Regions from separate parts of the Mesorhizobium sp. B2-6-4 genome, predicted to be linked through region 1. Evidence: predicted binding sites of a transcription regulator. Region 1 holds the regulator's gene; the other holds the start of a gene.
The links. The regulator PhoB, encoded in region 1, activates phosphate uptake and scavenging genes when phosphate is short. The targets are predictions, from matches to a motif close to TGTCATNNANCTGTCAT.
Positions count from the first base shown of each region.

Region 2: ugpB (sn-glycerol-3-phosphate ABC transporter substrate-binding protein UgpB) is a predicted target of PhoB. The motif match lies at 2,364-2,380, and genes of this name have one in related genera.

Region 1 is NZ_VFUE01000027.1:63,410-67,071, forward strand. Features, by position in the region: gene pstB (phosphate ABC transporter ATP-binding protein PstB) at 1-412, shown strand, start outside; gene phoU (phosphate signaling complex protein PhoU) at 438-1,145, shown strand; gene phoB (phosphate regulon transcriptional regulator PhoB) at 1,165-1,854, shown strand; gene FJ426_RS28085 (ROK family protein) at 1,862-3,103, opposite strand; gene xylF (D-xylose ABC transporter substrate-binding protein) at 3,363-3,662, shown strand, end outside.
Region 2 is NZ_VFUE01000015.1:68,000-71,661, forward strand. Features, by position in the region: gene ugpA (sn-glycerol-3-phosphate ABC transporter permease UgpA) at 1-562, opposite strand, end outside; gene ugpB (sn-glycerol-3-phosphate ABC transporter substrate-binding protein UgpB) at 801-2,105, opposite strand; gene FJ426_RS21195 (ATP-binding protein) at 2,499-3,623, opposite strand; gene kaiC (circadian clock protein KaiC) at 3,620-3,662, opposite strand, start outside.

The sequences.
Region 1 (3,662 bases):
CAGCAAGGCGGAGATGGACGGCCGTGTCGAGCAGGCGCTGAAGCGCGCGGCACTGTGGAGCGAGGTCAAGGACAAGCTCAACGCCAGCGGCCTCAGCCTTTCGGGCGGCCAGCAGCAGCGCCTCTGCATCGCCCGCACTGTGGCGGTAAAGCCGGAGGTCATCCTGCTCGACGAGCCTGCCTCGGCGCTCGATCCGCTGTCGACCGCCAAGATCGAGGAGCTGATCGACGAGTTGCAGGCCGATTATACGATCGTCATCGTCACCCACAACATGCAGCAGGCGGCGCGCGTGTCGAAGCAGACCGCCTTCATGTATCTGGGCGAGCTGGTCGAGTTCGACCGCACCGAGAAGATCTTCACGTCGCCCCGCGAGAAGCGCACGCAGGACTATATCACCGGCCGCTTCGGCTGATCCCAGGCATACGAGGACCAAGATCATGGCCGAACACACAGTCGCAGCCTTTGACGAAGATCTCGGACAGATCAGCAGGCTGATCCGCGACATGGGCGATCTCGCCTCATCGATGGTCGGCGGCGCGACCAAGGCGCTCCTGAATTCCGACAACGCGCTCGCCCAGCGCGTCGTCTCCGACGACGCGATCATGGATGCGCGCCAGCGCGAACTCGACGACCGCGCCATCACCCTGATCGCCAAGCGGCAGCCCATGGCGGACGATCTGCGCCATGTCGTCGGCTCGATCCGCATGGCGGGCGATCTCGAACGCATCGGCGATCTCGCCAAGAACATCGCCAAGCGCGTCGGCACCGTCGGCCTTGCCGCCACGCCGCGCGACCTGTCGCACTCCATCGACGCCATGGCGCAGCTTGTGCTGATCCAGGTGCAAGGCGTGATCGAGGAGTATGCGGCGCGCGATGCCGCGGCACTTGCCAAGCTGCGCGCCGACGATGAACGCATCGACGTCAAATACACGTCGGTCTTCCGCGAGCTGCTGACCTACATGATGGAGGATCCGCGCAACATCACCGCCTGCACGCATCTTTTGTTCTGCGCCAAGAATCTCGAGCGCATCGGCGATCACGTGACCAACATTGCCGAAAATGCCTATTATGTGCTGACCGGCACGCAATTGCCCGCCAATCGCCCGAAGCAGGACGAGACGGCGATGTCGGCGCCAGCGGCTTGACGGCAGGGGTGACCAGTCGATGATCGCGCCACGCATCATGGTGGTGGAGGACGAGGAGCCGCTGGGTGTGCTGCTCCGTTACAATCTGGAATCGGAGGGTTACCAGGTCGAGGTGGTGACGCGCGGCGACGAGGCCGAGATCCGCCTGCAGGAGAATGTGCCCGACCTTCTGGTGCTCGACTGGATGGTGCCGGCGGTTTCCGGCATCGAGCTCTGCCGCCGTCTCCGGATGCGGCCCGAGACCGAGCGGCTGCCGATCATCATGCTGACGGCGCGCGGCGAGGAAAGCGACCGGGTGCGCGGTCTCTCCACCGGCGCCGACGACTATCTGGTCAAGCCGTTCTCAACGCCGGAATTCATGGCACGCGTCAAGGCGCTGCTGCGCCGCGCCAAGCCCGAAGTTCTGTCCAGCGTGCTCAAGGTCGGCGACATCGTGCTCGACCGTGAATCGCACCGGGTCTACCGCAAGAAAAGCGAGATCCGGCTCGGGCCGACCGAGTTCCGCCTGCTCGAATTCATGATGCGACATCCCGGCCGCGTGTTCTCGCGCAGCCAACTGCTCGACAATGTCTGGGGCGAAACGATCTATATCGACGAGCGCACCGTGGACGTGCATGTCGGCCGGCTGCGCAAGGCGGTCAACAACGGCCGCATGCCTGACGTGATCCGCACCATTCGGGGCGCGGGGTACGCGATCCGCGAAGACTAGGGATATGTCACGCAACGTTCTCGCCTATGCCTGATTTCGCCTGTGCCCCCGGCGCGAAAATTTCCTGGTCGACGAAGGTTAGCGCGCGCATGGCGCAGCCCTCGCGGATCAGCGGCAGTTCGTTCGGCTCGGTGTCGAAGGAAATCGATTTCGAGTGCTGGCCGCCGGCGGTCTGGGCAATGGCCTCGCGCAGAGCCGGCTCGATCAGGTCGAAGGCGGCGGCGCTGACGCCGACCATGGCGACCGGCGCCGGATCGATCAGGGCGAACAGGCTGCCAAGGCCGTAACCCAGCGCCTCGCCGGCCTTGCGGTAGGCTTCGCGCTCCGGCCCGTCCTTTTCGCGCGCCGAGGCCGCCAGGGTGCGCATGTCGGCGTCGCTGACGTCGACGGGCTGGGTGTCCTCGCCAAGCTGCCTCGCGTTGCGCCAAATGGCATAGTTGCCGGCATAGGCCTCGACGCAGCCGCGCCGCCCGCAGCGGCAGAGCGCCCCGCCGGGGCGATGGATCATGTGGCCGAACTCGCCTCCGGATGAATGGGTGCCGGTGAACAGTTCACCCTTCAGCACCAAGCCCATGCCGATGCCGTGCGACAAAAGTATGGCGATGAAGTCGTCGCGGTAGCGCTGGGGATCGCGCCAGCGCAGCGCCACCGCCATCATGTTGCAATCGTTCTCCATGGTGGCGGGAATGCCGAACTCGGCCTCCAGTATGTCGGCGAAGGCGATGTCGGTCTGCGGCGTGATCGGCGACCACAGCATGGCGCGCGCATCCGTGTCGGTGATGCCCTGGATCGCCAGCGCGATACGGGCGATGCTGCCGACGTCGAGGTCGGGATCCTCGAACCGCCGCCTGACGATGGCCACGCATTCGCCGATCAGCGCCTCGCGTGACAGGGTCAGCGTGTCCAGCCGGCGCTGCTCCTCAGATATCACCTGGCCGGCATAGTCGATGACTGCGACGGAGAGGAAATTCAGCGACAGCACAACGGTCATCACCGCCGCGGCTTCAGGGTTGAGGCTGAGGCCGACCTGCGGCCGGCCGCGTTTCAGCGCACCGGCCTCGCTCGGCTTGCTCTGCGCCAGGATGCCTTCGCCAATCAGGTCGGAGGAGATCGCCGATATGGTGGAATGGCTGAGCCCGGTGGTCGCGGCAATCTCGGTGCGCGAGGGCTGCCCGGCACGGCGCACGGCCGCGATCACCATCGCCCGGTTGCGTCGGCGCAAATCATCGTGGCGGATTCCGACCGACATGTTTCTCGCATCCTCCCCGTCGCCGCGTTCTCTCCCCAGGATCCCGACGACCGTCAAATACTGGCAGAACCGGCCTTGGCTGTCATTATTTATTCCGGAGCTCGAAAAAAATTCACGAGGACATCAAAATACATCAGAATCGACGTTGACAGTGTTCCGACGATGGACCAGTGTTTTTTCGAGGCTCGAAAAAATAGAGCCTTTGTGCCGGCCTACGGGCCTGTTTGGTCGCGCCATACGCGGCGCAGGGAGGATTAAGATGAAGAGATTCACAGCCGCCATCCTGGCGGGTGTCGCCATGTCGCTGACGCTCGCGTCGGTCGCGCAGGCGAAGGACAAGGTCATCGGCGTTTCCTGGTCGAACTTCCAGGAAGAGCGCTGGAAGACCGACGAGGCCGCCATGAAGAAGGCGATCGAAGCCGCCGGCGACAAGTATATTTCCGCCGACGCCCAGTCCAATCCCGGCAAGCAGCTCACCGACGTCGAGAGCCTGATCTCCCAGGGCGCCAATTCGCTGATCATCCTGGCGCAGGACGCCTCCGCCATCGGCCCGGCGGTG
Region 2 (3,662 bases), on a different contig from region 1:
TCAGCGTTTTCGGCACCGCCTGCAGCCCGGCGACGAAGAACAGGAAATTATAGCTGATCTGCTTCCAGGCGGCCGCCGCCACCAGAAGGATCATGGCGTCGGTGCCGTTGAGCAGCGGATCCCAGGCGACGCCCAAACGTCTCAGCAGATAAGACAGCGAGCCGATCGATGGATTGAACAGGAACAGCCACAGCATGCCTGCAATCGCCGGCGCCACCGCGTAGGGCCAGATCATCAGCGTGCGGTAGAGGCCTTTGCCGCGCACCACCTTTTCCGCCATCACGGCAAGGAGCAGCGCCACGCCCATGGCAACGATCACGGTCGCGAGCGAAAACACCACTGTGACCTTGATCGAGTTGAGATAGGCCGGGTCGGCAAGCACCTTGCGGAAATTGGCAAACCAGACGAACCTGCTCCTCAGCCCGAACGGGTCCTGCCTCAGCATCGACTGGTAGAGCGCCTGCCCGGCCGGCCAGTAGAAGAACACCAGCGTGATGGCAAGTTGCGGCGCCACCAGGAGATATGGCAAGACTTTGTTGGGAAAGACGACGCGCGGGGTCAATGCGCCGCTCCGGCGTGGAAAGCCGAGCGGCACTCTACGGCGCTCACCGCTGCCCTGCCGGGCATCTCCCCCTCTTGGAGGAAGATTGGCAGTTCCTGCGGCAGCTGCCATTCTCCAGCTTTGACAATTGCCGAAAACGGTCGCGACAGCCAGTCTCCCCCCTCCAGGGGGAGATGCCCGGCAGGGCGGAGGGGGGTCTCGTAGAGCAAGGACTATAACTCGATAGGCTCGACGCGCCCTAATTCCCCAGCGCTTCCTTGATCGCCGCGTTGCCACGCGTGACCGCATTGTCGAGCGCCTGCTGGGCGGTTTCCTGGCCGGCAAGCATCTTTTCGAACTCCTCGTTCTGGATGTCGCGCACCTGCGGCAGGTTCGGCAACCGCACGCCCTTCGAATTGTCGGTCGGCGCCTTGCCCGTCATCTGCAGGATCGGCGTCTCGCGACCGGGATTCTTGTCGTAGAAGCCGGACTTTTTCGTCGCCTCATAGGCGGCGAGCGTCACCGGCAGGTATCCCGATTTCTGGTGCAGATATTCCTGCACATCGGTCTTGGACAGATAGGCGAAGAAAGCCGCGACGCCTTTGTACTCCTCGTCGGACTTGCCGCCGAAGACCCAAAGGCTGGCACCGCCCGGCGTCGTGTTCTGCGGCGCGCCCTTGGCGTCGCTGTCATAGGGCAACTGGCCAATGCCGTAGTTCATGCCCGACTTGACGATGTCGCCTAGGCCGCCCGAGGATTCGGTGAAGATGCCGCATTCGCCGGCGAGGAATATCTGCTTGGCTTCGGAGGTGCGCCCGCCATATTTGAAGGTGCCGTCCTTGGCCAGATCGGCGAGCGCCTGGAAATGTTTGACGAAGATCGGCGAGTTGATCTTGAGTTCGACATCACCGCCGGCCAGGCCATTCTGCTGCGTGGCCCACGGCACATCGTTCCACGCCGCGAAGTTTTCCAGGTGTATCCAGGTCAGCCAGGTCGAGGTGTAGCCGCAAGCGGCGGCGCCGCTCGCCTTGATCTTTTTGGCATCCTCCCACACCTCGTTCCAGGTCTTGGGTGGGTTGTTCACATCGAGCCCCGCCTTCTGGAAGATGTCCTTGTTGTAGTAGAGGATCGGCGAGGAGGAGTTGTAGGGGAAGGACAGCATGGTGCCGTCCGGCGTCGAATAATAACCGACGATGCCTGGCAGATACTGGCTCTTGTCAAAGTTCATCCCGGCGCCGGTCAGCACCTCGGCCACTGGCTTGATCGCGTCCCGGGCCGCCATCATCACGCCGGTGCCGACATCGAACACCTGGATGATGTCAGGCGACTGGCCGGCGCGATAGGCGGCGATGCCGGCATTCAGCGTTTCGGGATAGGTGCCCTTGAAAACCGGAACAATCTGGTAGTCGCCCTGGCTGGCGTTGAAATCCTTGGAAATCTTGTCGACGACCTCTGCGTTGGCGCCGGTCATGGCGTGCCACCAGCTGATCTGCGTGACGGCGAAGGCGGAGGTTGTGGAAAGCAGGGTCACGGCGACACCGGCCGCGAAGCCAAAGAACTTCATGTTTCGTCTCCCGTTCTCATTGCTTGTCATTGGCGAAAGGGGCACTCCCGCAATGGCACTATGTGTCGTTCGCGCGCAGCGGACAACGGTTTTGTTGCGGGCAGGCGCACTTCATGTCCGGCTAAAGTAGCGTTCACTTCCGGATGAAAGTGACCCGGAAAAGGATTGCATAGCGGCTTGCTGCTTGAATTGATGTACCAGGGACCTGTCTCGAGACGGTCAGCGACCTCACCGACGAACGGCGTCTAACAGCACATGACAACGCTGACATGACAACGCTGAAAAAGGCGTCGGTTTGCTCGGTCGATGCGTGGAAATTCCCGTCCCGCGCTCAGCCTGACGGATTTGACATCGGCCAATCAGTCTGCTGGCCGGGAATGGGTCTGCCGCCGCTCAGTTCTGCTGCCGCTGGGTTCCAGAAGCGCGCGGCAAGTAGAGATGCAGGCTTGTTCCCTGACCGATTTCGCTATCGATTCGGACATGCCCACCGGATTGCTTGATGAAGCCGTAAACTTGGCTTAGCCCGAGTCCCGTACCCTGCCCTTCCGATTTTGTTGTGAAGAACGGCTCGAAAACGCGCGCCAGGGTGTCCTTGCTCATTCCACAGCCGGTATCGCGTACAGTCACGCGAACAAATGAAGCCGCCGCTGAACGCAAATCCTCCAGATCATTTGGAAAATTGCTGGTCTCAATCGTGAGGGTGCCACTGCCTTTCATTGCATCTCTGGCGTTCACCGCAAGGTTAAGAACGGCGATGTCGAGCTGGTTGGCATCGATAAGGATAGGGTCCAAGGCTGGATCCAGATTGCATTGCACCCGGATACCGCTCCCCAACGTCCGTTCCAGCAGCGTCGTCAGCCCCTTGATACGTTCATTGAGATCAATCTGTTCCGGGACCAGGGATTGGCGTCGCGAAAAGGCAAGCAGTTGCTGTGTTAGCGCTCCTCCATTTTCGATCCGCCTGAACATCTCCTCGACCAGCAGAGTGACTTTCTCATCCGCAGGATCTTTAGCGATCTGTTTCTCCAGAAGCCGAAGGCCAGACCCGAAAACGGCGAGTAGGTTGTTGAAGTCATGGACAATGCCAGCTGCGAGGCGTCCAATGGCTTCGAGCTTTTGTGACTGGCGTGCGTTTTCTTCTCTTGATCGCTGGGCCGAGACATCGCGCAGGCTGGCAAGCAATGCGGGCCTGCTGTCCCAGGTAACCTCGACCGTACGCATTTCCACTTCTGCCGGCTTGCGGCCGGAACGGTGAACGGTGATCTCGGCGATCTCTCCGGAGACGACCGGACGGCCGAGCGGAACGTGGAGGAGTTCGTCAAGCGGCTGTCCAAAAATTACGGCTGCCGCAGGATTGGCATAGAGCACTGTTCCGTCCAAATCGACCACCAGCATCCCGTCGGCGGTATTTTCGATCAACTGGCGAAAGCTGAGCTGGCTGATGCCAGCCGGAGATGCATCTCCGGGCGATTCCAGCATTTCGGCGGCGTTTTGCGCCGTATTCAAGGCGCTCTTCATGTCGACGTGTTGTCCACGGCGGAGTCGCCGAACACATCA